3 regions of the Glutamicibacter sp. X7 genome follow, and region 3 is predicted to be linked to each of the others. Evidence: riboswitches for the same ligand, from Rfam matches in the RefSeq annotation. Region 3 holds a riboswitch; each other region holds the start of a gene.
The links. Region 3 has a riboswitch for thiamine pyrophosphate ahead of thiO (glycine oxidase ThiO). Riboswitches for the same ligand answer to the same signal wherever they lie in the genome.
Positions count from the first base shown of each region.

Region 1 (10,439 bases), 1.2 Mb from region 3:
CGCTGGAGAGCTAGAGGTTAGTTAACCTCGAGCTTCCAGGGGTCGAAGGCCGCGCGGACGCTATGGCGTGTGGCAAGCCAGTGGATCAACCAGAGCAGCAGGAAGATCGGCAAGCCAATGTAGCTGGAGACCACCTCCAGAACGTGTCCGGAGACCACCGCCTCGTAGTTCTGCCCGGCGATCACCACGATCAAGATGGCAAATGCAAGGATCGGGCCAAAGGGGAAGAACGGGGCCTTGTACGGCAGGTCTTTCAGGGGCTGGCCACTGGCGATGTAGGACTTCCGGAAACGGTAGTGGCACACCGCGATGCCCACCCATGCAATGAATCCGGAAAGCCCGGACACGTTCAGCAACCAGGTGTAGGCCGCGCCCTGCCCCACCACGGCGGTGAGGAAGCCGAAGAGCCCTACCGATGCGGTGAGCAGCATGGCCGGAATCGGCACACCACGACGGTTGACGCGACCGAAGATTTTCGGCGCCTTGCCGTCGCGGGCCATCGAGTACAACATACGCGTGGAGGCATAAAGCCCGGAGTTTCCGGCCGACAGAATGGCCGAAAGGATCACCGCGTTCATCAGGGCGGCGGCAAAAGCGATGCCCGCGCGCTCAAAGACCAAGGTGAAGGGCGACGAGGCGATATCGGCCTCGCCCGAGGAGAGTAGCGAGGGATCCGTGTAGCTGATGAGCGTGCCGATGATGAAGATAGCGCCGATGTAGAAGAGCATAATGCGCCAGAACACGGCCTTGATGGCGCGCGGCACATCGCGCCGCGGGTTCTCTGCCTCACCCGCGGCAATACCAATCAGTTCGGTGCCCTGGAAGGAGAAGCCGGCAATCATGAACACCGAAACGATCGACAGCCAGCCGCCGACGAAGGGCCCATCGCCCTCGCTCCAGTGACTGAAGCCCGGCGATTGGCCACCGAGGATTCCGACGATCATCAACACACCGCAGATCAGGAAGACCACCACGGTGGTGACCTTGATCGCCGCAAGCCAGAACTCACCCTCACCGAAGGCCTTGGACGAGAGCGCATTCAAACCCGTCAGGAGCACAAGGAAGACTCCCGCCCAGATCCAGCCGGGTACGTCGGGCAACCAGTACGACATCACGATTCCGGCGGCTACGAGTTCCGCGGCCACCGTAATCGCCCAGTTGAACCAGTAGTTCCACCCGATGGCAAAGCCAAAGGACGGGTTGACGAACACCGACGCGTAGGTTTGGAAGGAGCCAGCCACGGGCAGGCGGGCGCTCATCTCTCCCAGCGACTGCATCAAAAGCAGCACCATCAGGCCAATCAGCGCATAGGCGGTCAACGCTCCGGCCGGCCCAGCCTGCGCAATGGTTCCGCCCGATGCCACAAATAGCCCGGTACCGATCGCACCGCCGATGGCGATCATCTGCATATGACGTGCTTTGAGTCCGCGATGCAGGCCGTCCTGTTGCGGCGCCGACTGGCTCATTAAGTTCCTCCTAGGTTTTTGACCTCTGCAAGCTAACCACTCGAGTCGGCCCGAAGGATATGAGGCGCACTACAACAAGCGATCAATAATCTTTCGCTTAGCCCATGAATATGGAGGATATATTGTGCTGAAGGTGTCGATGACCGTGGTCTTGCTCAGTTCTGGCCGCATCTGCGAAAGCCTCTCGAATCCATGCCGACCGTGATACGAGCCCATCCCGCTGGCACCGACCCCACCGAAGGGCAGTGCCGGAATGATCGTTTGCGCCATGGGCGCGTTATGAACAATCGCACCTGCGCGCACCCGATCCGAGAAGATTGACTGCAGCCGTGGATTCTCACTCATTAGGTAGGCCGCCAGCGGGGTGGGCCGAGCGGCAATGAAATCCAAGGCTTCTTCGAAGGAGGATAGTTCGATCACGGGCAAGATCGGCCCGAATATCTCCTCGCGCATCAGCTCGCTGTCTAGCTCGACGTTCCGCAAGATCGTCGGGGCAATGCGTAGCGTTGCCTCATCGAAGGTGCCACCGTGGGCCACGGTGCCCATCGACAATAGTCCTCGCAGGCGCTGGAAATGACGATCGCTCACAATACGCCCGAGATCCGGGTGTGCGAGCGGCTCCTTGCCGTAGAAGGAGGTGATCGCCTTGCCCAAGCGATCCACCAACGCGTCGGTATCCCCGATGGACAGGACATAATCCGGGGCCACGCAGGTCTGTCCGGCATTCATGAACTTCGCGTAGGCGATGCGCTTGGCCGTGGGCAGCAGGTGGTTATCCACTACGGTCGGGCACTTACCACCGAGCTCAAGGGTGGTGGGCGTGAGATGTTGTGCCGCGGCGGCGGCCACGATACGTGCAACCTTCTCGCCGCCGGTAAAGAAAATATGATCCCAGCGCGCGCTCAGTAGTTCGCTGGCCGTATCACTGCCACCCTCGCACACGGCGTAGACCCGCGGATCGAGGTAGAGCGGCAAGAATTTGGCCAGTGCCCCGCTCGTGGCGGGGGCGACCTCCGAAGGTTTGATCAGCGCCGCATTGCCGGCGGCGATAGCAGCTACCAACGGCGCCAACACCAACTGCAAGGGGTAGTTCCACGGCCCGATGATGAGCACGACCCCAAGGGGCCGCGGTTCCACCTTGGCCATGGCTGGCTGCAGCGGCAACGGAACCTTGACGGTGCTTGAGTCCATCCACTCGGAAAGATGCCGCTGCGCGTAGTCAATCTCGGATTTGACCACATCAATCTCGGTGAACTTCGCTTCGGTGACGCTTTTGCCAAGGTCTTGCTCGAGGGCGCTGAGGAAATCAACCTCGCGCTCCTGAAGCATCTTTTCCAAGCCGCGCAGTTGTTGTGCACGGAAGCGTCGCGGGTGGGTGATCCGAGCGTCCGAGGCTTGGCGCAAACTCGCGATGACCTGCTGGATGCGCGCCGGATGTTCATCGACCGGCGGGGCGTGATCGCCCACCGGTTCGGGAAGCGGAGTAGAGGTAAACAAGCCCATAAACATGAGAGTACGGCACCGGACGGGCTTCGCGCGGACGGCAACCTGTCTTTTGTATCAAACTGTTGATACATTAATTGGGGAAAGGTGGATCCATGACTAATCCCTTGAGCGCTCAGTTGGGTAGCTTTGCCGTTGCCGCATTGATTTTCTATGTGATTCTGCGCGGCTTAGCGACGGGAAGGAACACAGATCGTCTGGAGCTAGCCAGACGGCACGCCTTCTGGTGCGCAACGATCGGCTTCTTTGCCAGCACTTCAGCGAATTCGCTTGACGCGCTGCAAAGCATCCAACTGCATGAATCTCAGCCACTGGGTATACCCGAGGCCGTGGGAGTTGCCACCACCCCCGCACTGTGGGTGGCTTTTCTTTACTTCGCCGGGCAATTCACCTGGCCCCGCAAGCTTGCTCCGCAACGCACCGCTTCCCTCGAACCACGCACGCTCTCGGGTTTGATCCCCAAAACCCTGGTTGCGGTGATGCTCAGCGTCTTTGCCGCCGGCCTCGTCGCCCTGCACAGCGTGCGTGATGTCCCGGGCCTAGCGCCCCGACCCGAAATCACCGAGGGCGATGGAGAAAACTACTCCATCACCCACTCGGCCCAGCCCGGCCTACGCGATTCCGCGGAGCTGCTGCCCTACCTGCTATTGAGTCTCGTGGCGCTTCTGGTGGTTGCACTGATCGCCACACTGGTCATCTTGCGCCGCAAGCCACTGGAGGGAATCACCGAACACGATAATCGGCTGCTGCGCATCACCTGGCTCAACCGGCTGTATCGCACCGTGACCGTGCTTCTGGCCACGACCGCCGCTCAGGCCTTGCACTACAAGGCGCGGTGGCTCTACGACCGGTCTACAGAGTTCCTCGACGGGCTCGGCGGCGGAATCGACTATATGGATCGGCTCGAGAGCGTTGCCGGCCGCTGGGACGAAACGGCGAACTACGCCGTCCTGGCCATCTCCTTCGGCATGTTGCTCTGGCGCCCACCAACGAACTTCGAGGCGCGCCGCCGCCAGGCAATCTCCCCCTTCGGACGGCTGCGTGAACAACTATTCGCGGTGCAGTACATGAGCGCTACGCTGGCTCTACTGGTAGCCGCCGCCTTCTGGCAGATGTTGCCGAGCACCGGACCTGCAAGCATGCCCACGGCTGAACGCACCACGGCTATTTTGCTCCTCATCACGGCAGTAGCCTTCTTGTATCTACTGATCAACGCCGCGTACCTGCTCTACATGATCATTCGGACGCGAACTCTGGGGCATCTGGCCAGGCCATCGGCCCCCTTGCCCCGATGGACCTATATCAGCGCCGGAATTGCTGTGGCAGTAACCCTCTACTTCCTGCTAAATCCCCCGCTAGATATGTTGTGGGGCTTTGTCACCCCTACCTGGTGGATCCCGCTCGTCTTAGTTAGCGCGCTTGTCGCGGCATATGCGGGTTTCTGTGCGCTCATCCGTGCAACAAAGATCCCCTGGAACGTCACCGCGCAGCAAGAAATCTGGTACCGGCAGGTTCTGGAATTCCGCTCGCTCCGCGTGGTGACCGGGGCCATCGTGTCCATGTTGCTACTGGGGTATCAACTGTTGAACGATTTCGGATTAGTCGGCGTGGTGATCTGCTTTGCACCCGCCGTGCTGGCCTTGCAGCGCCCGGCAACCCCCAAGATGCAGAGATCCAGCTCTGTAGGGATTCGATGAGCGCCAAGATTACCGTGGACCTGGATGCTGCGTTACCTCCCTACGAGCAGATCCGTAGCCAGGTCGCCACCTTCATCGCCTTAGGCGAGCTACCCGAGGGGAGCAGACTCCCCACGGTTCGCGCGCTGGCCACCGATCTAGGCGTGGCAACCGGCACCGTCGCGCGCGCCTATAAGGAACTCGAGGCTCAAGGCCTGGTGCAGTCACGGCGACGGGCCGGCACGGTGGTGGCCGCCGGTCACGCTAAACCGCATATGGAGCGGGATATCCTGCAGGCCGTGGATGACCTACTTGCCTTGGCACGAGCCCAAGGCGTCGATGAGACCACACTGATCGCGCTTATTCGGCGCCGGTCATGAATTTGTGATCTGCCGCGAGGTTACGTACGCTCGCATCGAGTGACACGGGGTGTCGGCGCCGCCGACTGAGATGAGACCCGTTGAACCTGAACTAGGTCAAACTAGCGGAGGGATGTCGCATGAGACTATCTGTCGTTGCCGAACGCATGCGCGCGCAACAACCCTTGGTGTTCTGTCTAACCAACGTGGTGGTCAGCAACTTCACGGCAAATGTATTGCTGGCCGCTGGCGCGGCCCCCGCGATGACCAATCTGCCCGGGGAAGCCCGCGAATTTGCCAAGGTGGCCTCCGCGGTGTTGGTCAACCTCGGCACCCCGACCACCGAACAAATGCGCGCCATGGAGCAGGCGGTTGCCGGGGCCAACGAGGCAAACACCCCATGGATTCTTGATCCGGTGGCCGTCGGTGCCCTTGGCGAGCGCACCGATTTTGCCCGCAGCCTGCTGCCAGCTCGGCCCACCCTGATCCGCGGCAATGCCTCGGAGATCCTCGCACTGGCCGGCTTTGAATCCGCCGGCCGCGGCGTTGATTCCACCGACAGCGTCACGGCCGCAATGGATGCCGGGACCGACCTAGCGCGCCGCTACGGCAGCGTCGTTGCCATATCCGGTCCGGCCGATGCCATCATCGAGGCCCACCGCATCACCCTCGTTCATACCGATGGTTTGGCGCTGACCAAGGTTACCGGCGGCGGGTGTGCCCTCGGAGCCTTCACGGCCGCCATGGTCGCCGCCAGCGACGAGGTCTTTGAAGCGGCCGTGTCCGCCCACGCTTGGTATGGACTAGCCGCCGAACGTGCGTGGTCGCGTTCCCGCGGACCTGGAAGCTTTGCAGTGAATTTTCTAGATGAGCTGGGCGAGGTAACGCCCAGTGACATCGACTTCGTACGACATGAGAAGCATTAGAGGACTGTTGAATGCGTGAACTTGGCCCCTACTTAGTGGCAAATACGGCAAGCTGCACCCCGCATAGCACCCTTGAAGTGATCGCGCAGGCGGTCGCCGGTGGCATTCAGTGGGTGCAATTGCGCGCGAAAGAGGAAACCGCGCGGGAATTCTATGAGCTGGCCATCGCGGCCGCCGAACTGACCGAGGGCAAAGCCGAACTGCTGATCAACGACCGGATCGACGTCTATTTGGCCGCCCGTGCGGCGGGTGCCGCGGTCACCGGTATCCACATCGGGCAGAAGGATCTTCCGGTTCGGGTGGCCCGCACGCTGATTGGCGAAGGCATTATCGGGCTCAGCGCCTCCTCCGACGATCAGCTGGCCCAAGCCGCGCGTGATGCGCAGGCCATCGACTATCTGGGCGTCGGAGCCATCCGAGCCACACCAACCAAAAAAGACCACCCAACACCTATTGGGATCGATGGCTTCCTGCGTGCTGCCGGTCGGGTAGATCTTCCCTGCGTCGCCATCGGCGCCCTGACCGCGCAGGACGCCAGCGCCCTGCGTCAAGGCGGAGCCGCCGGCATGGCCGTGGTTCGCGCAATCTGCGCCGCACAAAGCCCCGAAACCGCAACCCGTGAACTGATCGACGCTTGGGAGTCCGCCCGATGAGCCTGAATATTCTCTCTGTTGCCGGATCCGACCCCTCGGGCGGCGCCGGGATCCAAGCCGACCTGAAAACCATCGCCGCCTGCGGCGGCTACGGCATGAGCGTCATTACCGCACTGACCGCCCAGAACACCCAAGGTGTACGGTCTGTCCATGCCATCGAGCCAGAGTTCGTCGGTGAGCAGCTCCGTGCGGTCAGCGAGGACGTGCGGATCGATGCGGTGAAAATCGGGATGCTCTCCAATGCCGCAGTCATCGCGCAGGTTGCCGACTGGCTGGCTCACATCGAGGTGCCGGTGGTGCTCGACCCGGTCATGATCGCCACCAGCGGAGACTCGCTACTCGACGCGGACGCCACGGCGGCATTGCAACAATTGCTTCCCCGCGCCACGGTGCTGACCCCGAATATCGACGAGCTGGCCGCTCTCAGCGGCCAACCCGTCCCAGAGCGGTGGGAAGAAGTTATTGAGCTTGCGCGGCAGCTGGCCGATCGCCACGATGTGCTCGTCGTGGCCAAGGGTGGCCATCTGAACTCCAGTAGCTGCCCGGATGCCCTTGTAGGGGCCTATGGCGTTCTCGCCGAATATTCTTCTCCGCGCATAGATACAACTCACACGCATGGAACCGGGTGTACACTTTCCTCCGCGCTGGCCACCTACTACGCCGCGACATCCGACTGGTCGCAGGCGTTGGAGATGGCCAAAAGCTACCTCGCCGAAGCCATCTCAGGGGCGGCGAGCCTGCAGGTCGGCTCCGGGCACGGCCCGGTGGATCACCTCGGCGCGCTGCACCGCGCGGCCGGTTCGCAGCCGGGCGATCCGATGCTCGAATGGTGGGAGCGTATCGCGGATATTCGGGCGCAGATTGACGACCTTGAGTTCATCCGCCAGCTCGCCAATGGCACGTTACCGCGCGCGGACTTCGACTACTACATCAACCAAGATGCCCTCTACTTACGCACCTACGCCAAGGTACTGGCCCGCGCCAGTGAGATCTCCAGCGATATCGAGGCCCAACGCTTCTGGGCCATCGGTTGCACGGGAATCCTGGACGGGGAAATGGAACTGCACCGTGGCTTCCTGCCGCACTTCAGCGATACGCCGTCGGAAACCACGCTGAACTACGTCAACCACCTCAGCAGCTGCACCGCCAACTATTCCGAGCTGATCGCCGCCATCCTTCCCTGCTACTGGATCTACCAGGACGTGGGCCAACGTCTGGCGGCCGCCAGCCATCCGGAGCACCCCTATGCGGCGTGGCTGGCCGAGTACTCCTCCCCGGAATTCGACGCGGCCACCACCAAGGCGATTAATCTGGTCCGCGCGGCATGGCGACGCGCCGATGCGGCCACCCGTCAGCGCATGTGGCTCGCCTTCGAACGTTCAAGCCGCCATGAACTGTACTTCTTCGCCCAGGCGGCCGCCCGCGTAGAATAGGCGAGGCCAATTCCGGCCATGGCGGAAGGAACATAGGTGGGCTGGACAGTACACGGCGACGGCAAATCGATCACCCCGGGCGAAGTTGTCGCCCCGAATGAGCGGTTGCACTGGCCGCAGACCATCTCGATTGGCACCCAGCACATCTTGGCGATGTTCGGGTCAACCATCTTGGTCCCCACCCTGACCGGCTTCCCGGTGACCACAACCCTGTTTTTCACCGGGCTCGCCACGATCCTGTTCCTGCTGATCACGGCCGGCAAGGTACCCAGCTACCTCGGCAGTTCCTTCGCCTTACTGGCACCGGTGGGTGCCACCATGACCACCGGCGGGGGCATGGGGCCGGCACTGGGTGGGATCGTGATGACTGGTGCCCTGCTGTTGCTCGTCGGTGCCATCGTGCAGAAATCTGGCACCGGCTGGATCCACGCCCTCATGCCACCGGTGGTGATGGGCACCATCGTCGCGCTAATCGGGCTGAACTTGGCCTCGGCCACCCTGACCCCGATGAAAACAGTGCCGCTGACCACCTTCGGCACGGTGCTGGCCATTGTGATCGCCACCGTCGCCTTCAAGGGCCTGCTCGGGCGCCTCTCGATCCTGGTCGGGCTGGTCGCCGGCTACCTGCTGGCCATGGTCCAAGGCCAGGTGGATTTCTCCGCCGTGGGCGAGGCCCCGTGGATCGGCCTGCCGCAATTCGCCACCCCGGTCTTCGACTTCTCCGTGGCCTTGATGTTCCTACCGGCGGTCTTCGTGCTCGTGGCCGAGAATATCGGTCATGTGAGCACCGTGGGCCTGATGACCAAAACCGATCTCAGCGGCTACAACGGTCGGGCGCTGATGGCCGATGGCGCGGCCACCGTGATCGCCGGCTTCGGTGGCGGCTCGGCGACCACCACCTACGCGGAAAACATTGGCGTCATGGCCGCCTCCCGGGTGTACTCCACCGCCGCCTACTTCGTGGCAGCGATCGCGGCCATGGCTCTGGCCTTCCTCCCCAAGTTCGGCGCCCTGATCTCCACCATCCCGGCCGGTGTGATCGGCGGCGCCGGCATCGTGCTCTACGGAATGATCGGCATCATCGGCGCACGCCTGTGGATCGAGAACAAAGTCGACTTCCAGAACCCGATCAACCTGATGACCGCGGGCTCCGGTCTGATCATCGCCATCGCGGTAACCGAAGAGATTAGCTACGGCCCAATTCAGCTTGGCGGTATTGCCATGGGCACGATCGCTACGCTCGTGGTCTTCCATGTGATGACGACGATCACCCGGTTGCGCCACCACAGCGTCTAGTATCGATTTATGTCCACTTCTCGTCCCACGGCCCGTGATGTGGCACAACGTGCAGGCGTTTCCCGAAGCGCCGTTTCAATGGTGATGAACGGGACCGCGGCCGGTAACGTTTCGGCGGCCGCTCAGAAGCGCATCCGCGAAGCGGCCCGGGCACTTGACTACCGTCCTGACCCTTTGGGCGTGTCGCTGCGGCAGCAGAGAACCGGCATCATCGGCATCGTCACCGATGAAATCGCGTCGTCTCCCTTCGCCGGCAAACTCATAAGTGGGGTAAATAGTGCCGCGGCCGATCGCGGCTATCTGAGCATCATCTCCGATATCGGCCAGACCGCATTCGCCGGTCCGGGAACCGTCCGTGAAGAACACGCCATCCGTCAGTTGATTCGCCGACGAGTGGACGCGCTTATTCTGGCTACCAATGGCCTACGGACTCTTCGTGTTCCCAAACCGTTACTCACACTGCCAGCAGCAATGGCCAATTGCCGTGATGCCGAAGGGTTACTCGCGGCTTTTATCGCCGACGAGCGTGAAGGAGCCCAGCGAGCCACTGAACATCTGACAGCACTGGGACATCGCCGTATTCTCTTTATCGGCGGAGGCGACGACGAAGATGCGATCCCAGCCCGACTCGCCGGCTACCACGCCGCGATGACCACCGCTGGGCTCGAACCGTTGCCCCGCGTTGCGGCAGGATGGGAAATCAACGACGGGTTTACCGCCGCGCAAGTTGTCCTGACAGGCACCGAACGACCGACCGCCGTCTTCGCGGCAAATGACCGCGTCGCTACCGGCGTACTGCTAGCCGCGGGAGGGCTTGGATTACGTGTACCGCAAGATCTCTCCATCCTCGGCTTCGATGATCAACCGCACCTAGCTGAAGCTACCGTTCCCGGGCTGAGCACGATGGGACTACCCCATTTCGAAATGGGCCGTCAGGCCGCAGAATATGTTCTCAACCTGCTCGATGGCCAAGAATCGACAACCAACGGTGCCATGATCCATTGCCATTTGACCCTCCGAGATTCGACAGGCCCCGCCCCCGCCGGGTTCAGCTAGTGATCACTTCACGGTGATCTCTTGCAGTCTGTGCGCATATGAGTCCAACGAGGTGGGGCCAGGCACGGCCC
Region 1 covers NZ_CM142678.1:51,815-62,253, reverse strand. Annotated here, with positions in the region: gene pgm (phosphoglucomutase (alpha-D-glucose-1,6-bisphosphate-dependent)) at 1-14, shown strand, start outside; gene ACYU0X_RS00315 (amino acid permease) at 18-1,466, opposite strand; gene ACYU0X_RS00310 (aldehyde dehydrogenase family protein) at 1,536-2,969, opposite strand; gene ACYU0X_RS00305 (hypothetical protein) at 3,065-4,666, shown strand; gene ACYU0X_RS00300 (GntR family transcriptional regulator) at 4,663-5,025, shown strand; TPP riboswitch at 5,061-5,155, shown strand; gene thiM (hydroxyethylthiazole kinase) at 5,145-5,930, shown strand; gene thiE (thiamine phosphate synthase) at 5,942-6,583, shown strand; gene thiD (bifunctional hydroxymethylpyrimidine kinase/phosphomethylpyrimidine kinase) at 6,580-8,016, shown strand; gene ACYU0X_RS00280 (uracil-xanthine permease family protein) at 8,053-9,312, shown strand; gene ACYU0X_RS00275 (LacI family DNA-binding transcriptional regulator) at 9,322-10,368, shown strand.
Region 1: it holds a riboswitch for thiamine pyrophosphate, as region 3 does, so the genes downstream of both, thiM (hydroxyethylthiazole kinase) here and thiO (glycine oxidase ThiO) in region 3, are expected to answer to the same signal.

Region 2 (10,439 bases), 330 kb from region 3:
CTCGCGAATCTCGCGTGCCTGCGGATTGATAAGCCCCGCGGCGTTCAGGGCCCAGCGGGGCACCACGGCATAGCGGCTACTGACCCCAAAAACGGTGGCGGCAAGCTCAACAAACTCACCATAGGTGGGGTGCACATCGCTAACCGGCAGATGCCAGGTCTGGCCGTAGGCGTCTGGAGTGGTACCCAGCCTCGCCAGCGCACGACTGGCGTCCGGGGTCCAGATCAGCGTGCGCCGCCGATCGGCACGCACGGGCACCAGTGCCCGCTTTCCGGCTTTCATCCGCTCAATCACAAGCGAGTTGGTAAATCCTTGGGTACGACCCGGCCCACAGAATTCCGGAGCCCGGGCGATCAGCACGGGAATCTCGCCGCGTTGCATTTCCTCGAGCACCAGCTGCGCCATCCGCGCACGCACCTGGCCCTTGCGCCCCACCGGTTCGAAGGGAGTCTGTTCTGTCTGGATCCGATGATCCTGCGGGTACATGTAGGTGTTATCGAAATACGCGAACCGTGCCCCGGCGGCGCGCGTCGCATCGAGCGCGTTGCGGAGCATCGTGGGAAATTCGGCTTCCCAGCGTTCGGTATCTGCAGGCAGCCCGGCGGTGAAGTAGACGATGTCACTGCCGGCGACGGCCTGGTGAGTCTGCACGGCATCCAATAGATCGGCGCGGTGCAGGGTGTCACTGTCGTTGACCTTGCGCGGGTTACGGCTGACCAGTCGTAGCGGCCCGGCCTGGATGCGCTGTAGTTCGCGGGCGAGCTCGGTGGCAATCTGTCCACTGGCTCCGAGGATGGTCTGCATGGTGTAGGTTCTCCCGGTCGGATGCTTGATCGCTGGGTCGCCATGCAAAGTAGCGTGGCGTGTACTGCACCTCGCGCTCGCTAAGGGGTGGGCGAGCCTCGACTCCAAGGCTCCCGTGCGGCCACTGCCCCAGCGGGCTAGCTAACCATCACGATCGGCATGACTTCCCCAAGCACATGCGGTATGTTTGCAGTGCTCACATTTGAGCGTAGACGGGAAGGTTAGCAGTGTCAACATTGAAGAGTTCGTACCACCATGGGGATCTACGTACCGCGCTCATTAGCGCGGCGGTCGACATACTCGAGTCGGGCGAGCCTTACTCGCTTCGCGCCGTCGCGCGACGAGCCGGAGTCTCCCCCACCGCGCCCTACCGTCATTTCACGGATCGAGAAGCGTTGGATTCCGCCGTGGCCGTCGAAGGATTCAAGGACCTGCGCGAGCAGCTAGCACAGACACTGGCCTCGCACACCAACGTGACTGCAGCACCTGAAGCACTGGCCGAGCTCGGGGTCGCCTATGTGAACTTTGCCTTGCGTCGCCCCGCGGTCTTCCGACTCATGTTCGGCAACGAATGCGATCAAAGCGATAGCGCGCGCGTCCAAGCCTCTCAGGCACTCCACACGGTCCTCAACGAGGCACTTGAGCGCATGCTGCCGGCGAAGGCCTCAGCGGAACTGGCCACCGCCCTCTGGGGTTTAGCGCACGGGCTGGCGTTCCTCCACCTCGACGGGAAGTATCGCCCTGCCCCGACCGAGGAGGTGGCCGCTCGGGTGCGAGATGCAGTACTGGCGATCCTTGCGCTGGGCCAGCCTTAGCGAGCCGAGTAGTGCAGGACGCAAGGTGTTGACAGCGCTCACATCCATTCGTAGTCTGCCGATACGCACTGCAAATTTCTTCGGGACGCCTCGTGCCACCGTTGGCTGTGCCCGCCTTGCGAGTTATCGAGACACCTAGCAACTTGCCCCTCAAACGAGTTACTGTCCACCCATCGCCGCATCATCCGGTTCTGCACCAACGCCACCCCACGATCATCGAAACGAGATCCTCATGACCAAACGCATTCTGCACGTCGTCACGAACGTTGCACACTACGACGATGAGTCGCACCCGACCGGGCTCTGGCTCTCGGAGCTCGCTCACGCCTGGGAAGTCTTTGCCGGGCATGGTTTCGCGCAGGATATCGTCAGCCCGCTGGGCGGAGCCTCGCCGCTAGAACCGCGGTCGTTGAAATTTCCGAGCTATGACAAGGCCACCAAGGCTTGGCACCACGATCCGCAACGCATGGCGCTACTAGAAAACACGCTGCGCCCCGAGCAGATCGACTCCTCAGCCTATGACGCGATCTACTTCACCGGGGGCCACGCCGTCATGTTTGACTTCCCGGATAGCGAGGGATTGCAGCGCATCACCCGCGAGATGTGGGAGCAAGGTAAAGTCGTCTCCTCGGTCTGCCATGGATACTGCGGGCTGCTCAACACGACGCTTTCCGATGGTTCCTTGCTCGTAGCCGACCGCAAGGTCACCGGCTTCGCGTGGACAGAAGAAGTGCTGGCCCGGGTCGATAAGCTCGTGCCGTATAACGCCGAGGAAGAAATGAAGAAGCGCGGCGCGCTCTACGAGAAGGCGACGCTGCCCTTCGTCTCCTACGCCGTAACCGACGGTCGGCTGGTCACCGGCCAAAACCCCAGCTCCGCCAAGGAGACCGCGCAGAAGGTCACCGCACTGCTCGAAACACCGGCCAGCGTATAAAGACACAAAAATGCGGCACCCGAGCCTTTTGAGGTACCGGGTGCCGCATTAGTTGTCTGTCATTGCTCCGAGCGCATCGCTGGATTAACTCCACACCAGGTGGAAGGTCCCAGCGCCCAACGCCGCGGCAATGGCTCCGGCGCCGAGCACCACTCCGGCCACGATCACCAGAAGATCTCGCAGCCCAAAGTGCACGCTACGAATCCAGGTGCGTTCCCCGGTACCGAAGCCCTTGGCTTCCATGGTGACCGCCAGCCGCGAGGCACGCCGTACCGCCTGCACCAATAGCGCCAGACACTGACCCAATTGAGCTCGTAGGCGTTGCCGCGGCGAACCGAAGTTCCCGACACCTCGGGCCCGCCGGGCCAAGGCCAGCGTGGTGAATTCCTCGGTGAGCAGGCCCAGTAAGCGCATCCCTGCCAGCGCGCCCAACACGAAACGGTGCGGCACTCGCAGTTGTTGAGATAGCGCCCCGCCGAGATCACTCGGATTGGTGCTGGCCACGAGTAGCACCATGGGAATCGCCAAGCCGATAGCTCGCAGCCCGGTCGCCGCACCGGCGGCCACCGAGCCCTCGGTCACCGTGAACACCCCAAGATGCAACAGGATTCGGCCGGCGTCCTCGCCCACCAGCGCCACACCCCAGCCGGCCACCGCGCCAGCGGCCAGTAGCGGCCACGCCCGGCGCAGGAACGAGAGCAGGCGCAGTCCGGCCAGCGGGAGTGCCACCAGGGTCGCCACAATAATCACAGAGGCAGAGACCCAGTCCATGGTGGACACCAACGGCAGGGTGGCGGCAGCCACCGCGGCAAGCTTCGCCAGCGGATTGATACCGGCCAACCATGACTCCCCCAACGGCGCATCGAGCATTGGGCCCGGCCGTCCGGTGGCCTCAGAAGTTTCACGTGGCGCCGGCAACTGCAATTCTTGGGAGGCTAGGGCCGCGGAGAACTGCTCATCGTGGGTTACCGCAATGACCGCGGTGCCGGCTTCGAGAGCCTCGATGAGTAGCTGCACCAGTTCTCGCCAAGTATTGGCGTCCTGTCCAAAGGTGGGCTCATCGAGGATCAGCACCTGCGGGTCGGCGGCCAGCACGGTGGCAACCGACAGCCGACGTTTCTCCCCACCGGAGAGGGTGAAGGGATTCGCCTCCGCGAGGTCTTCGAGGCGCAAGCGGCGCAGCAACTGATCAACTCGGGCGGCGATCCGCTCTTCGTCGAAGGCCGGCGCCGCGGGATCGGCGGCGTGGGCCCGGCGCGGGGCAAACTCCAGCTCTTCACGCACGCTCTGCGTGACGAACTGGTGCTCGGGCTCTTGGAACACCGTTCCAATGCGCGCAATGAGCTTTCCGGCCTTCCAACTAAAGGGTTGCTCGGAAAGTTCCCCGGCAAGGTCCTCGCTGGCTCGCAAGGTGCCGCTGGAAGGCTCGAGCAGCCCTCCGAGGGTCAGCGCCAGGGTGGATTTCCCGGCTCCGTTGGCTCCTCGAATACAGTAGGCAGCTCCGGCCCGAATCTGCAGATCCACTGCGGCGGTCTTCGGTGCCTGCGCCGAGCGTGCGGCAACGAGATCTTGCGCATGCAATAGCTCCACCCCCGGGGTGCCGGCAAACACGGTGGTCTCCGGGACGATGCCCGGCACCCAGAGGCCGGCAGCGCTCAGCTCGGCGCGCAACTGCCGGTCGCTGAACAGTGCCTGCGGGTCAACATCGTGGGCAACGCCGCCTCCGGGGGCCAGCACCACCACGCGGTCTACCGCATCGGCCCAAGCCTCGAGCCGATGCTCCACCACGATCAACGTAGCGCCGGTACTCTCGGCGGCCGAAAGTACCGCATCGCGTAGGGCGGGCACACCCTCGGGGTCGATATTGGCCGTGGGTTCGTCCAGCAGCATCAACCCCGGCTCCATGGCCAAGATCCCGGCGAGCGCTAGGCGCTGTTTTTGTCCACCGGAGAGGTGCGCGGTGCGGTGCTCCCCGTCGAGGGCGCCCAGGCCCACGGCCTGCAGCGCCGGGGTGATCCGTTCGCGAATGAGTTCCGGGTCCATGCCAAGATTCTCGGCGCCGAACGCAACATCGTCGACAACCCGAGATTGCACAATCTGCGTTTCCGGGTCCTGCTGCATGAGCCCGACCGGTTGCTTGGCGCTAAAGACATCCTGGCCTCCCACCCGTAAGGACCCAGTGGCTTCGCTCAGTTCATCGACTTCGAGGATGCCGGCCAGAGCATAGAGCAGCGTGGACTTTCCGGCCCCCGAGGGCCCGAGCAGCAGCACCTTCTGCCCTGCGGGAATACGAAGGTTGAGGCCTTGAAGTGCGGGCTGCTCACGTTCGGCATGACGCCACCCGAAGTTCTCGGCAGAGACGGCCAAGGCTTGGGTGCGCACCGTCGCAGGACGCTGTTCCCCCAGCCCGGCACTCATCGACTCTGTCCCCGCCAGGCCCCTTCAAGGTGGGCTCGACGACTAGCTAGCGCACCCAACGCACCGGTGCGGGCCAAGCCACGCGTGGCCAGCCATGGCAATAGTCCAGCGATGATCATGCCGGAGATCGACATGGCCAGTACGTGGAAGAACTTCATGAACGGGGTGTAGGCCTCGTAGTAGGCCAGTACGTAGGCCTCGGTGAACCCTCCAAAGAATCCGGACATCAACCCGGCAATAAGTGCCACGGGCAGGGCGAATTTCCGGTAGCGCACGGCCGCGAAGACTACTTCGGCGCCCAGACCCTGTACGAGCCCGGAGAGCAGGACGGTCAGTCCCCATTGGGAACCCAGCAAGGCCGAGATGATTGCGGCCAGCATTTCACAGTACAAAGCGGCACCGGGCTTGCGGATAATCAAGGCGCCCAGGGCTGCCGGGAAAAGCCACATGCCCGAAACGAAGGCGGCGGCTGGCGGGAAGGCGACGAAGCCTAGGGATACAAAGCCGTAGCTCGCGTTCCACGCCCAAAAAACCACACCGGAGGCCACTGCGATGGCCGAGGCGATGACGATATCTACCACGCGCCAACTGGCACGGGGCTTAATTGCTGAAGTACTCATGATGGTCTCCTCCTGAGATAAGGAGGGGGGATGTACGCAAACCGCGCGTCCTATTAAATGGGCCGAAACGGGTTTCCGCATCCGAGATGCTCGACTTCCTTCGCCGGTATTAGCCGGAGCAGGTTCGAGGGTCTGCGATCTATCGCACTCTCAGCGCCTTTGGTCCTTGTTAAAGGACATGGCGCTCCCCTGTCGGAATGGTTCTGCGCCCCAAGCTTAGCGCAGGTAAGCTGGAGACGGGTAAGCAGAGGACCGGATATGAACAAGAGGGAGCACGATGAACGCCGTTTCTAAAATCGTCACCATGTTGGTTTCACTCGGTGCCGGTGCACTGGCCACGAAGCTGGTGGATCGCACCTGGAAGGGTTTCACCGGCAACGATGCCCCACGCGGAAAGGATGCGCAGGCCGAGGCCACGATGCGTCAGGCAATCTCCTTTGCCGTATTCTCCGCAGCGGTGGCCGCAGTCATTCAGGTGATCGCCGACCGCGGCGCAAATAAGGCGCTGTCGAAGCTCACGAAGAAGTAGTTTTTACGTAGCCTAAGGCCCGTCACTGCTGTTCCGGTGGCGGGCCTTGGTCATGCCGCTGTTCGGCTTCAACCGCGCGGATCGCTGCGGCGAGCTCATCACTATAGATCGACTTGTGACTCACGTGCTTCGTGCGGTAGCCCGAGCGGCCGATCATATGGGCGGAGACCGGTGCGGTCAGCAACTGCATCCCCCAGGCCAAGGCCAGCACGGGCACCACGGCCCAAGAGCGTAGGTGGATGGCCAGGGCAATGAAGATCAGCAGAAACCCCAGTACCTGTGGTTTGGTCGCGGCATGCAAGCGGGTGAGCAAGTCGGGGAAGGTCATTAAACCGATACCAGCCACCAAAGACAGCAGACAACCAATGATTAGGAAGACGGCAGCGAGCACATCCAGAAAGGCGTCCATCAGGCGTTCCTCTGATCGGTTACATAGCGTGAGACGGTCACCGAACCGATGAAGCCCACCGTGCACGCGACCACGACGAAAAGCACGTTATCCAGGTGCCGGTTGTAATACATTTCCAGGCAGACCGCGGCCGAAACGATCAAAAGCATCACGTCCAAGGCCAACACTCGGTCGAGGATCGAGGGGCCTTTCGCCACGCGAATGACGCATAGGATCAAGGCGACCGATAACACCGAGCCGCATACCCACATCACTATCTCGGTCATCATTGTGCCTTCCTCGCCGAAAACTTCGGTCCGCACTCGGCTTTGATTGCCTCGTACTCGCTCTTACTGCCTATGGCCATGATCAATCGGCGTTCGATATCGCGAATCTGGGTTCGCGCCCGCTCCACGGCCTGCTCATCCTCGGTATCCGCGTAGTGCAGATACAACGTGGAGCTGCGTCGGTCCACGTCAACGACGAAGGACCCGGGGATCAGGGTGAGCACATGCCCCACGGTCATCACGATCAGATCCGACTCGGTGCGCAGCGGTACCGCGATCAACGAGCTACGAGTCGCCCGCCCCTTGAACAGGGCCAGGTACGCAACATGGACGCTGGCGGCTACCACTTCACCAATGAACCACACGAACAGTTTGAGGCAGTACCAAAGGTTCAAGCGTCCCGGCAGCACCACCGGGGGCAAGGGGAAGAGCGTGGTGATCAGCACCGCGATAAGCGCACCGAAGAGCAGATTCCCCGGCGAAAAATCTCGCCAGAGAGCACCCCACACCAACACCAGCAGGATCAGTAGCGGCCATTCTTCGCGCAGGGTGGCACGGTGACGTATGCCAACGGGATCGAGCGCATCATCGATGCGTTGATCTTTGCTATTTGGAGTCTCCATGGTTCCCACTCCCTTCCTACTGCCCGGTCAAGATCGAGGTGATGTACGGTTCACGTGCCAGCAGTTCTGCGGCGACGCGCTGGCAGAATGCGAAAACCTGTGAGGCGAAAACCGTCAGGGCCAATCCCGCGACCACCAGTGAGGCAGTTGCCCAACGCATTCCCCACGGCAGGGCGTTGGCTTCGACTTCCCGCGCCTTGGTCGAGCCCAACTGTGGGCGCTCGGCGCCACCCTGGAAGGTCAGGTCGCTGATCTCCTTGGCTTCGGCCACCAGTGACTCGGTGGGCTCCTCGGCATCGGCGGCACGTCGCCAGAACACACGGGCCCACACGCGAATAATGGCCAGTAGGGTCAGCAGGCTGGTGAGCAAACCAGCGGCGATCACCAGCCAGTTCAGCGCTCCCCCGGTCTCCACCGCGGCATGCAGAAGTCCAAGCTTCCCAAGGAAGCCCGACAATGGTGGAATGCCGCCGAGGTTGATCGCCGGGATGAAGAACAAGACGGTCAACGCCGGAGAAATCTTCGCCAGCGAACCCAGCTTGCGCACGTTGGCGCTGCCGGCACGACGTTCAATCAGCCCCGCCACCATGAACAGTGAGGTCTGCACAATGATGTGGTGCCCGACGTAGTAGATCGTTGCGGCGACGGCCAATTCGGTGCCCACCGCAACACCAAAAATCAAATAACCAATGTGGCTGGTCAGGGTGAAGGACAACATACGTTTGAAGTCCGTCTGCGCCAGGGCACCGAGGATACCGACCACCATGGTCAAGGCGGCGACCACCAGTAGCGCCTGATTCAGCGCCCCTCCCGGGAATAGGAGCGTTTCGCAACGCACAATCGCGTAGACGCCGACCTTGGTCAGCAATCCGGCGAATACCGCGGTTACCGGCGCCGGGGCGGTCGGGTAGGAGTCAGGTAGCCACAAGGAGAGCGGGAAAACCGCCGCCTTAATGCCGAAAGCGATCAGCAGCAAAGAGTGCAGGATCAGCCGCGGACCTTCGTCTAGTTCGGGCAGTTTCACCGCCAAATCAGCCAGGTTCACCGTACCGGTTGCCGCATAGACCATGGCGATGGCCGTGAGGAACAAAACCGAGGAAACGACCGATACCACCACGTAGGTGACACCGGCACGGATTCGCTCGGCGGTGCCCCCAAGGGTCAACAACACATAGCTGGCGGTCAGCAGGATCTCGAAGCCAACATAGAGGTTGAACAGATCCCCGGCCATGAAGGCATTCGACACCCCCGCCAGCAGGATCAGGTAGGTCGGGTGAAAGATCGACACCGGCCCTTGCTCGTCACCATCGGCGATACCCTGGCTCGTGGCGTAGAGGAGCACCGCCATGGACACCAGCGTGGACACCAAGAGCATGAAGCTTGAGAAGCCATCGACCATCAGGGCGATGCCGAAGGGAGCGTCCCATCCTCCAATATGCACCGCATAGGTTTCGCCATTCCAGGTGGCGGCCAGCATCCCGGCCTCCAGAAGCATGGTGACGGCGAGGATGCCGATGGTGATGGCGCGCTGTTGGCGAATCTTCCGGCGCACCAAGAAGGCGGCACCGGCGCCGAAGATCGGTAGCACGACGGCCAGCGGGGCGAGCTGTGCAACGTTCACTATTCTTCTCCCTCACGGACCGGACGACCCTCTTCGTCAACGAATTCGGTGGTGTCCGCGGCGACCGGGGCATCTTCCTCTTCGTCGTAGGCGCTGGAGAGCGAGACCTTAATATCTTCGGTGTCATCGGCCACCACATCGGCCTGGTTCAGCATCCATGAGCGATAGATCATGGCTAGCAAGAATGCGGTGACGGCGAAGGTGATGACGATCGCGGTCAAAATCAAGGCCTGCGGCAACGGGTCGGCATAGACGTTCGGGTCGAGCCCCGCTTCAAAGAGTGGTGCTTTGCCTAGCCGTCCGGCGGTGGTGAGGATCAGCAGATTCACCCCGTTGCCGAGCAACATGATGCCCAGCAACACTCGGGTCAGGGTGCGTTCGAGCACGAGGTAGAAGCCTGCGGCCAGTAGCACCCCGGTAATAGCCAGGAAGGTGATGTTCACGCTCATCGGCCGACTCCCGTCTGTGAAGAGGCCACGACATCGTGTGGCTCGACCGGTGAACGCCCTTCGGAGAGCATATCGATTTCGCTACCCAGCGACCGCAGGACATCCTGTACCAACCCGAGAACCACGAGGAACACTCCAATGTCGAAGATGGTCGAGGTGACGAACTTGTGCTCGCCGAAGATCGGCAACCAGAATTCCCACGCGTAGGTGGTAAAGATTGCGTCGCCCGCTAGCAGCGGAATGATGCCGGATATGCCCGCCAGTACCAAGCCACCACCGATCAGTAGACCCGGGGCGACTCGCATGGATTCGGCCAGCTCCACGCGTCCACCGGCCAGGTAGCGAATCGTCAGTGCCAAACCGGCGATGAGCCCACCGGCGAAACCGCCGCCGGGCGTATTATGCCCGGTGAGCAGGGCGTACACGCTGAGCATCAGTACCGAGTGGAACATCAGGCGGGTAACCACCTCGAAGATGATCGAGCGTCGTTCGGCGACGAGCGTACTACCGGCCATCAACCAGTCACGGTTGGCGGAACGGCCGAATTGGCGGGCCACATGCAGGCCAAGCTCTCGCTCGGCACCCCGACTGCCAATCGGTTCGGATCCGTGATCGATCGACCCGGGTTGAACCTCGTGAGCACGTAGGCGCTTCGCACCGAAGCTGCGGGTCACGAAGATCAGCGAGGCCACGCCGGTGGCCGCCGCGGCGAGCACGGTGATTTCTCCGAAGGTGTCCCACACACGGATATCCACCAGGGCGACATTCACGATGTTCTTGCCGTACCCCTCGTGATACGCCAAATCCGGATAGGCCAAGGAAATGGGGGCCTCGGTACGTGCGGCCATCATGCCGATAGCGATGTACACAACCATCACCGCCAGGCTGATGGCAATCGCCGCGCGACCCCAATGAATCTTGGTCAACCCGACCCAGAGACGCCGCGGCAGG
Region 2 covers NZ_CM142678.1:2,754,040-2,764,478, forward strand. Annotated here, with positions in the region: gene ACYU0X_RS13155 (NAD-dependent epimerase/dehydratase family protein) at 1-804, opposite strand, end outside; gene ACYU0X_RS13160 (TetR/AcrR family transcriptional regulator) at 1,032-1,619, shown strand; gene ACYU0X_RS13165 (type 1 glutamine amidotransferase domain-containing protein) at 1,852-2,553, shown strand; gene ACYU0X_RS13170 (ATP-binding cassette domain-containing protein) at 2,638-4,971, opposite strand; gene ACYU0X_RS13175 (ECF transporter S component) at 4,968-5,591, opposite strand; TPP riboswitch at 5,670-5,792, opposite strand; gene ACYU0X_RS13180 (DUF4235 domain-containing protein) at 5,869-6,120, shown strand; gene mnhG (monovalent cation/H(+) antiporter subunit G) at 6,143-6,529, opposite strand; gene ACYU0X_RS13190 (monovalent cation/H+ antiporter complex subunit F) at 6,529-6,798, opposite strand; gene ACYU0X_RS13195 (Na+/H+ antiporter subunit E) at 6,795-7,418, opposite strand; gene ACYU0X_RS13200 (Na+/H+ antiporter subunit D) at 7,435-9,039, opposite strand; gene ACYU0X_RS13205 (Na(+)/H(+) antiporter subunit C) at 9,039-9,488, opposite strand; gene ACYU0X_RS13210 (Na+/H+ antiporter subunit A) at 9,485-10,439, opposite strand, start outside.
Region 2: it holds a riboswitch for thiamine pyrophosphate, as region 3 does, so the genes downstream of both, ACYU0X_RS13175 (ECF transporter S component) here and thiO (glycine oxidase ThiO) in region 3, are expected to answer to the same signal.

Region 3 (10,439 bases):
CGGGTCTACGTCGACCTACCCGGTTTCGGGCAAACCCCGGCGCTGACCGACCGTGGCGGCCTGCCGCAGCTCGCCGACTGGCTCGAGGGCACGGTGCGGGAGGTGGTTGGCACGGAGCCCTTTGCGATCGTCGGACAATCAATGGGCGGACTCTTGGCCACCGAGATCGCCGACCGCCTGCCCGGGCAGGTGCTGGGCGTGGGCCTGTGCGCGCCGGTGGTGTACCCGCAGGCCGAACGGCGCACCCTGCCCGAACGGTGCATCTTGCACTCCGAGCCGCGACTACTGGCTAGCCTTTCCGCGGCCGATGCGGAGAACTATGCGGAAATGTCGGTGGTGCAAAGCGAGGCGAACTACCAGCGCTTCGAACGCTTCGTGCTTCCCGGAATCCGGGTGGCGAACGTGCGGGCCATGGCGAAGCTGGCCCGTGAGTACACTCTGCCAAGGCTGCCGGTGGAGGGCGCTGGCCAATGGCCGCACGGGGTGATTATCACCGGTCGGCAGGATCATGTGGTCGGTTACCAGAATCAACGAAGGCTCCGCGACCGGTTCGCGACGGTCGAGCTTGTCGAACTGGACCGAGCCGGACATAACGTGCACATTGATCGGCCGCGGCGGGTGCTGGCGGCGATGCGTAATTTTGCGGCCGCAGTGGCCGCCGAGGCGAAGGAGACGGGACAGTGAGCCAGCAACGAATCGTGATTCTAGGCGGTACCGGGGCGATGGGTGCGGCCACCGCCGCACGTTTCGCCCGTGCCGGCTGGCGGGTCGAGGTGACCGGGCGGAACGCGGAGTTATTCCCAGAGCCACTGCGAGAGCTCGGGGTGCGCTTCCACGCCCTTGACCGGGCTGATACCGCCGGGATCGGCCAGTTGCTGTCAGGTGGCGCCGATCTATTGGTGGACATGGTGTGCTTCGACGCCCAACGAGCCGATGAACTGTGTCGGTGGGCGGTCGACTGCACATCGAATGCGGTGATCTCCTCGCGTGCCGTCTACACCGACGCGGAGGGACGACATGTCAACGCCGAGCAGCCACCCGAGTTTGCCGGGCCGGTACCCGAATCCCAGTCCTGCGTCGCTCCCGGCGCACGGGATCTGGACCCGTTCACCCGAGAGGGCTACGCCCCGGGCAAACGCGCCATGGAGCTACGGGTTCTGGAGAGCGGGGTGCCGGTTAGCGTGCTGCGCCCGGGAAAGGTGCACGGAGCCTGGGCCCGCAACGCACGCACCGCTGGGATCGTCGAAGCCATGCAAGGAAACCCGCCTGAGCTTCGGGTGTCGAGTTTGGAGTCGGTGCAGTCGCTGACTGCGGCGGCCAACGTGGCCCAACTGCTCGAACTCGTTGCCGCTCACCCCGCGTCGCGCGTGCTGAATGCGGCCGATGCCCACCCGGTGACGGCCCGCGCGATTTTTGAGCGGATCGCGCACACGGTGGGCTACACAGGGGAGGTGCAAGAGGCCGGAGATGGTCCGTCCACTCTCGCTAATCCCTTTGCCTCGGCCCACCCGTTCGAGCTGGATACCAGCGCCGCGAAAGAGCTGGGGTATCGCCCGGCGGATAGCTTGTCGCTCGTGGCCGAGGAGGTGCAATGGGTGCTGGATTCCCAGCGTGCCGGGGCGCTTCATGGGAGGATGGGAGCATGAGTGAAAATACCCGATCCCTTCGTGAAGTGAGCGTCGAACGCACCGAATCCTGCCGCTACCGGGCGACCAGCGCCGAAACCGGTGCCAGCGTCGAATTCGGTCAAGGGGAGGGGCTGCTGACCCCGGTGGAGCTACTGCTGGCCGCCATTGCCGGCTGCTCGGCCATCGACGTGGATGTGGCGACCACCCGCCGCACCGAACCGGAGAAGTTCGAGGTGGCCGCCAGCGGGTACAAGGTGACCGAAGATGGGGCCAGCAAAATGGAGGACATCACCATGTCCTTTGACCTGAAGTTCCCGGATACCGAGGACGGACGCAAGGCCCGGGGTATGGTCGAGCGCATCGTGAAGCTCTCCCACGACAAGTACTGCACCGTTTCGCGCACCGTGGAGCACGGCGCGAGCGTGCGGAGTATCGTCGAAACCGATCAGGCGTAGCCCGAAAGCGTAGCGCAATGAATTCCGAGGTGCTTCGATCGGTGGCCCTGTTCGCACTGGCCGCGCTCGCCGAAATCGGCGGGGCCTGGCTGGTGTGGCAGGGGCTGCGCGAGCACCGCGGCCTGCTCTGGGTCGGGGGCGGGGTGGTGCTGCTGGGTCTCTATGGCGTGGTGGCCACCCTGCAGCCGGATGCGAATTTCGGACGTATCCTCGCGGCCTATGGCGGGGTGTTTATCGTCGGCTCGCTGGCGTGGGGTGCGGTGCTCGATGGGTACCGCCCGGACCGGTTTGACCTCATCGGCGCCGCCATTTGCCTAGTGGGCGTCGGCGTCATTATGTACTCCCCACGAGGCTAATCTTCGCTGGGTGAAAAGCCTCCATGGCTCCTTGCTGAAAGTTTCATGAACATGGATCCGTAGCGATTTCCGGGGATGTTCCTCGCAGATCGTGGATTTTGCCAATATTTGCCACGGATTTCGCGCTTGGGTTGAGTTCCCACCGTGTATTGCGTCGTTCGTGCTCAGTATTCTGCCCTAGTCAGGGCGGACTCCTCGTCGTAGGGTCAAAGGTGTCCCCACGTTTAAGGAGCAGTGATGCAAACTCAGAACGTTTTCGGCAACATCGATTGGGCGCTGTTGACACAAAGGGTTGTCACCGCGCTGATTATTCTCCTCGTCACCTGGCTTTTGGCCAAGATCATCAAATGGGCCATCGGCAAGCTAGTGACCAGGGTGAAATTCCTTCAGAAACAAGGCAACGACGGAGCGCAACTAGGCCAGTCACTTGGCAAGGTCGCGAGCCTGATCGTTTGGTTATTCGGCTTGGTGGCCATCCTGCAGCTGTTCTCGTTGACCGAGGTACTGTCCCCGGTGCAGAACCTGCTCACAGGGGTTATGGCCTTTATCCCGAACCTTATTGGTGCGGGCTTCATCTTCTTTATCGGTTACGTAATCGCCAATATCGTCCGACAGCTGGTTGTCACCGCGCTATCGACCGTCGACTTCTCCGCCCTGGTCAAGAAATTCTCCAAGGACCGCGAGGAGCTCGATGAGGCCGCCAGCCGCGAGGCCCAAGGCAAGATCGTCGACGTCTTGGCTAACGTTCTATTTGCTCTGATCCTGCTGGTCGTGGCCATTGCCGCCCTGCAGGTGCTGGGTCTGGAAGCTATCTCCGGTCCTGCACAGCGCATGCTCGAACTGGTACTGGCCGCTATCCCACAGGTGCTGATGGCACTGGTGCTGCTGGCCATCGGTATCATGATCGCCAAGTTCGTTGGGCAGCTGCTCGAATCCACCCTGCACGGGGTGGGCACCGACCGGGCCGTCGCCGGCTGGGGCATCGTGCCGGAGGGGCAGAGCGCCTCGGGCATTATCGCCACCATCGTGCGCATCGCCATTGTGCTCTTCTTCGGTGTGATGGCCGCACAGATGCTGAACTTCCCGGCGATCACCAACATCCTCAACGAGGTGCTGGCCCTGGGTGGCCGGGTGCTCTTCGGTGGCCTGATCATCGCCGCCGGTTTCGTCGTGGCCAACGTGATCAGCAAGTTCATGGCCGACGGCACCGCCTCGAAGATCGTGCGCTACACCGCGATCGCCCTGTTCGTGGCCATGGGCCTGCGCTACATGGGCCTGGCCGATTCGATCGTGAATATGGCCTTCGGCGCGGTAGTCATCGGTGCGGCGCTGGCCGCGGCACTGGCCTTCGGTCTCGGCGGACGCGACGCAGCGGCCAAGGTGCTGGCCAAGTCCAAGCTGGGCGAGGACAACGGACCTAAGGGTACCGACCTGCCGGATACCGATCCGTTCCGCTAAAGCTGAGGCTCGATCAACCGACGATCGGCACTATCGGGGGATCGCCCACCACACGGTGGGCGGTCCCCTTGCCTTTGCCCGGTAATTATTGGTGCAAGGGCAGCTCGCGTGCCGAGGCCGGCCGTGGGTCACTGGCCAGCCGGGAGTACAGCAGGGTATCCACGCGCTGCCCGTCAATGAGGAACTTGCCGCGCTCGCGGCCCTCGCAGATGAATCCGGCCCTTTCGGCCACGCGGCGCGAGCCCGGATTATTCACGCGCAGGCCCAACTCGAGCCGGTGGATCCCGTGCGTGTCGAAAAGTACCCGAGCCAGGGTACGCAGCGCCGCGCTGACCACACCGCGACCCCGGTACGCGGCGTGCATCCAGTACCAGACCCAGGCGTTGTTATTGGTGGCATCGATCCCGGCGCTGACCAAACCGGCCAGCCCGTCTTCGGTGGCGATGGCCAGTGGGAGCTGAAGGTTGGCCGGATCCAGCAGCCGGGCCACATACTGCTCGGCTTCGGCCATGGTGGTCACCTGACCTTGCCGAGCCATGGCCGCGGCGTCCGAATCAAAGGCCGCCAACACCGCCTGTGCGTCCTCCGGTTCGAGGGGGCGCAGGAAGATGCCGTCGTGTGGTGCGGCGGGGTGTGCCGCGGTAGAACGTGGTGCGTCGTCGGCATTAGGTTGCTCTAGCTCTGCGGCGGCTGCGGGTAGCGGCTCGCTGGTCGCCGTACCCTGATGAAAGAGCAAACGCCATTCGCCCTCGTGCTTTTGCCACAGCGAACTGCGGTGGGCAGGTACCGAGCCGGTCTCGGAACGCCAGCGCAGCAGCGCGGTCTGTGGGGCCAGCAAACACAGCTGCGGTGCAAGCACTTTGCCGGGGACCCCAGGTCCGGCGTCGGCGGCGGGCTCAGCTTGCAGCAGGGCCACGATGGCGGCGAAATCATAGCTGGTGCCCGAGACGCCGACCTCGGTGAAGTGCGGGTGCAGCAGCTCGCGCAGGGACTTTTCGTCGTGCCGCACGGCCGGATCCAGTAGCCGTGCCTCACTGGCGGTCAGGTGCTCGACGAGGGGAGCGGCGGGGTCGAGAATCTGCGGAAAATCCGTGTGCTGCATGATCACAGTAGATCACGCCGCGAGGCTAAATGCTCACGTCATGGAATTTCGCTTAGTGAGCGGGCTCATGCTTATAATCGCAACAACTTCGCGGGAGCCCACCGATTGGAACGTGGGCTGAGAGGGCCGAACGCCGACCGCCAGACCTGATGCGGGTGATGCCGCCGTAGGAAGGAAGTGTGCCGTCGTGCATATTCTCGTCGTGGGCGCCGGAATCATCGGCCTCGCCACCGCCTTCGAACTCAAAACAGCCGGGCATACGGTCAATGTGATCGACCCCGACCCGGCCGGTGGGGCCAGCCACGCCGCCGCCGGCATGCTTGCCCCGGCCGCCGAAACCGTCTGGGGCCAACACACCCTGCACCCGTTGATGGTGCAGGCCGCCGCCGACTACCCTCAGTTCATCGACCGCATCGAGGCGATCACCGGAGAGCGCCCGGACTACCGGGATAACGCGACACTCGTGGTGGCCGCCGAGGCCGCCGACCGGCAGGCCTTGAACGAACTCGAATCCTTGCAACAATCCCTGGGGCTGCGCACCGAACGGCTGCTGGGTTCGCAGGCCCGGGCGGCCGAACCGGCGTTGGCGGCCAATATTGCCGGGGCCATGCGCTTTGCCGACGATCATCAGGTCGACCCACGCTCGCTGACCGCTATCCTGCTGCGCTACCTGCACGCCGAGCTGGTCCGCGAGCAGGCCATCGAGGTGCTCCGCGAGGCCGGAACGATCAGCGGGGTACGCCTCGCCTCGGGGCGAGTGGTTGAAGGCCACTGCGTGGTATTAGCCACCGGACTCGGTGCGCTGGCCGGTGCCCCGGAGCTACCGCTGCGTCCGGTGTACGGCGACATTGTGCGGCTGCGCCCGCACGGCGGACGGCCGCTGATCGAGCACACGGTGCGCGGGATCGTCAACCGCCGCCCGGTCTACCTGGTGCCACGCCGCGACGGTTCGCTGGTGCTCGGGGCCAGCAGCCGCGAAGACGGCCGCGCCGAGGTCAATGTGGGGGCGTTGCACACCCTGCTCGACGATGCCCGGCGACTGGTGCCCGGGGTGGCCGACGCCTCGCTCCTGGAGGTGATCGCCCGGGCCCGGCCTGGCACCGAGGACGACGTACCCATTATCGAACGCGTCGAGCAGGGCCTGGTGGTCTCCACCGGCTACTTCCGGCACGGGATTCTGCTGACTCCCTTCGCCGCCAAGGCCACCGCCACCCTCGCCACCGGCGGGCAGCTGCCCGCCGCCCAACAAACCACCCTGTCCCTGAGCCGCTTCACCGGCGGCCACCTGCCAGCCCAACCCGTGGAGGCAACCTAAATGCACAGCATCGACATCCAGCTGAACAACCAGGCGCACAGCGTGCCAGCCGGCAGCACCGCCCGCGACCTGATCGCCACGCACACCGGACGTGCACTGGGCGAGGACGGGCGTGCCGTGGACGGCAGCCGCCTCGGGGTCGCCCTCGCCGTGAACGGCGCGGTGCTTCCGCGCGGCAAGTGGGCCAGCTACGCACTCTGTGCCGGGGACCGCCTCGATATCGTCACCGCAGCCCAAGGAGGCTAATCATGAGCACCATCGACCACTTGGCTACCGACACGTTTGAAATCGACGGGCAGCAGTTTAGCTCGCGGCTCATCCTCGGCACCGGCGGGGCCAGTTCGCTGGCCAGTGTCGAACAGGCGCTGGAGGCCTCCGGCACCGAGATCACCACCGTGGCCATCCGGCATTTCGCCGCCGCCGGCTCCGGGTCGGTCTATGAGCTACTGCGCCGCAACAACGTGCGCCCGCTGCCGAATACCGCCGGATGCTTCACCGCCCGCGACGCGTTGCTCACCGCCCAACTGGCCCGCGAGGCGTTGGAAACCAACTGGATCAAGCTCGAGGTCATCGCCGACGAGCACACCCTGCTGCCCGATCCGATCGAGCTGTTTAGCGCCGCCGAGCAGCTGGTGGCCGAGGATTTCACGGTCTTCGCCTACACCAACGACGACCCGGCCCTGGCCAAGCGTCTCGAGGATGTGGGGGTGGCCGCCATCATGCCCGCCGGTTCACCGATCGGCTCCGGGCTGGGCATCCTTAACCCGCACAATATTTCCACCATCGTCGCACGCAGCAACGTGCCGGTGATTCTCGACGCCGGGGTGGGCACCGCCTCGGATGCGGCGTTGGCCATGGAGCTGGGGTGCAGCGCGGTGCTGCTGGCCAGCGCGGTTACCCGCGCGCACAACCCGGCGCTGATGGCTCAGGGGATGCGCGAGGCGGTGCGCGCCGGGCGTGCCGCCCACCTGGCCGGGCGAATTCCGCGCCGTGACGTGGCGCTGGCCTCCTCACCTGCCGAGGGCATGATGCAGACGCTGGTCGGTGAACTGTAGATGCCGCTGCCCCCGTTGGTGGCCCCCGGTCCGCCGCTGTCACCGGATGAGCTGGCCCGCTACGCCCGGCATCTGACCCTGCCCGGGGTCGGTCCCGAGGGGCAGCGCCGCATCCGCAACGCCAAGGTGCTGCTGATCGGCGCCGGCGGACTGGGTGCCCCGATCCTCCAGTATCTGGTGGCCGCCGGCCTCGGCGAGCTGACCGTGATCGACGACGACCGCGTGGAAGCCTCCAACCTGCAGCGCCAGGTCATTCACCGCGAGGCCGACGTGGGCCTGGCCAAGGTGGACTCGGCGGTGCAGGCCGCACACCGGTTGGATGCCGGGGCGCGCGTCACCCCGATCTCCGGCCGACTCACACCGGCAAACGCCCTAGAGCTCTTCGCCGCCCACGATCTGGTCATCGATGGCACCGATAACTTTGCCACCCGCTACCTGAGCAACGACGCCGCCGAGCTGAGCGGTACCCCGCTGGTGTGGGGCACGATCTTCCAGTTCTACGGCCAGGTCTCGGTGTTCGCCCCGGGGCACGGTCCGATGCTGCGCGACTTGTTCCCGGAGATGCCCGACGCCGACTCGGTGCCCAGCTGCGCCGAAGGCGGGGTCTTCGGCGCGCTGTGCGGGGTGGTGGGCGCGACCATGGCCACCGAGGCGCTGAAGCTCATCTGCGGGGTGGGCGAGCCGCTCATCGGACGGCTGTGGTGCTATGATGCGGCCGCGGCCCACACCATGACCCTGATGCTTGAAGCCGACCCGGACCGTGAACCTGTTCGGGAGCTGGGCCAGTACCAGCAGGTCTGTGCCGCGCCCCCGGCAACCGTGCGCGACCTGCAGGTCGGCGAACTGGCCGCATTGCAGGAAGGCGCGACGGTGCACCTGGTGGATGTGCGCGAGAGCTGGGAACGCGAACTGTTGGCCATCCCCGGCAGCATCCATGTGCCACTGGACCGGGTCCTGGCCGAAGGGTGGGCGGCGTTGCCGGACGCGCCGGAAGATCGCGTCACCGTGCTGGTGTGCAAGACCGGGGCACGTTCACAACGTGCGGCCAGCGCGCTACTGGCCGCCGACGCGCAGGCCACGGTGCTGAATCTGGCCGGCGGTACCCTGCGCTGGGCCAGCGAGGTGCGCGGTGAAGTTCTCGACTACTAGTACTGCTCGCTGATCTGCAAGGATGAAAGGGTGAGTGAAACGAATCGACTAATCATCCGCCAGCTGCGGCCCAGCGATCGGCAGCAGGCCGAAGCCCTGCATGAGCAGTTGCTGGCCGACGAATTCGAGTTCCTCGTCGGACGCGGTGAGCAGGAGTCCTTCGCCGACTACGTGGCCCGGCAACTGGCCAATGAGGAGGGCCGCGACATTCCCGAAGGCTGGGTGCGTGCCGGATTCTATGTGGCCGAACGCGACGGGGAGCTGCTGGGCCGGCTCGGCGTACGCTATGAACTGAACGCCTTCCTCGCCTCGGTGGCCGGCCACCTAGGCTACGGGGTGGGCCCGGCCTACCGCCGCCAAGGGGTGGCCGAGGCGCTGGCCCGCTTCGGCCTGCAGCGGCTCCACGCCTCCGGCGTCGACCAGGCGCTGATCACCTGCGACGAGTCCAATACCGGGTCGCGGGCCACCATTGAAAAGGTCGGCGGCCGCCCCGATCGGCAGCAGCCGACGGTTCGTCGTCATGACGGCGGAACGACGCTGCGGTTCTGGGCCCCCACCGGCTGAATAGCACCGCCAGATACCCGCGCGCTGTTGCGTACAACACGCTGACGCGGCTTTTTTGGTGGGAGCGCGTAAAATAGAATCTTGGGTCAACTGTGGCCCCGACCCAATGACCCTAAAACTCTCTAGCGGAAGTGAGCCTTCACGCATGTCAGAAAACACGACGATTCGCGAAGATCTTCGCAATGTTGCCATCGTGGCCCACGTTGACCACGGAAAGACCACCCTGGTCGACGCCATGCTGCAGCAGACCGGTGCGTTCTCTTCGCACGGTGAAACCGAAGACCGCGTGATGGATTCCGGCGAGCTGGAGCGTGAAAAGGGCATCACCATCCTGGCCAAGAACACCACCGTGTTCTACTCCGGTCCTTCCGCCGAGGGCAAGAACCTGACCATCAACGTGATCGATACCCCGGGTCACGCCGACTTCGGTGGCGAGGTCGAGCGCGGCCTGTCCATGGTCGACGGCGTGGTGCTGCTCGTCGACGCCTCCGAGGGCCCGCTGCCGCAGACCCGCTTCGTGCTGCGCAAGGCGCTGGCCGCGAAGCTGCCGGTGATCCTGGTGGTCAACAAGACCGACCGTCCCGACGCCCGCATCGACGGCGTCGTCTCGGACTCCATGGACCTGCTGCTGGGCCTGGCCAGCGACCTGGCCGACGAAGTTCCGGACCTGGATCTGGACTCCGTGCTGAACGTGCCGGTGGTGTACGCCTCGGGCAAGGCCGGCCGCGCCTCGCTGACCCAGCCGGCCGACGGTTCGCTGCCGGACAGCGAGGACCTGGAGCCGCTGTTCCAGACCATCCTGGAGCACGTCCCCGCCCCGTCCTACGAAGAGGGCGAGGTCCTGCAGGCGCACGTGACCAACCTCGACGCCTCCCCATTCCTGGGCCGTCTGGCCCTGCTGCGTATCTTCAACGGCACCCTGCGCAAGGGCCAGCAGGTTGCTTGGGCCCGCCAGGACGGCGAGCTGAAGACCGTGAAGATCACCGAACTGCTGGCCACCAAGGGTCTGACCCGCGTGCCGGCCGAATCCGCTGGCCCGGGTGAAATCGTGGCCGTGGCCGGTATCGAAGACATCATGATCGGTGAAACCCTCACCGACCTGGAGAACCCGAAGCCGTTGCCGCTGATCACCGTGGATGACCCGGCGATCTCGATGACCATCGGTATCAACACCTCCCCGCTGGCCGGCCGCGTCAAGGGCGCAAAGGTCACCGCACGCCAGGTCAAGGACCGCCTGGACAAGGAACTGATCGGTAACGTGTCGCTGAAGGTGCTGCCGACCGAGCGTCCGGATGCCTGGGAAGTTCAGGGCCGTGGCGAGCTGGCGCTGGCCATCCTCGTGGAGCAGATGCGCCGC
Region 3 covers NZ_CM142678.1:2,419,256-2,429,694, reverse strand. Annotated here, with positions in the region: gene ACYU0X_RS11580 (alpha/beta fold hydrolase) at 1-684, shown strand, start outside; gene ACYU0X_RS11575 (NAD-dependent epimerase/dehydratase family protein) at 681-1,646, shown strand; gene ACYU0X_RS11570 (OsmC family protein) at 1,643-2,083, shown strand; gene ACYU0X_RS11565 (YnfA family protein) at 2,101-2,439, shown strand; gene ACYU0X_RS11560 (mechanosensitive ion channel) at 2,677-3,897, shown strand; gene ACYU0X_RS11555 (GNAT family N-acetyltransferase) at 3,983-4,999, opposite strand; TPP riboswitch at 5,080-5,190, shown strand; gene thiO (glycine oxidase ThiO) at 5,187-6,314, shown strand; gene thiS (sulfur carrier protein ThiS) at 6,315-6,560, shown strand; gene ACYU0X_RS11540 (thiazole synthase) at 6,563-7,369, shown strand; gene ACYU0X_RS11535 (ThiF family adenylyltransferase) at 7,370-8,518, shown strand; gene ACYU0X_RS11530 (GNAT family N-acetyltransferase) at 8,549-9,082, shown strand; gene typA (translational GTPase TypA) at 9,228-10,439, shown strand, end outside.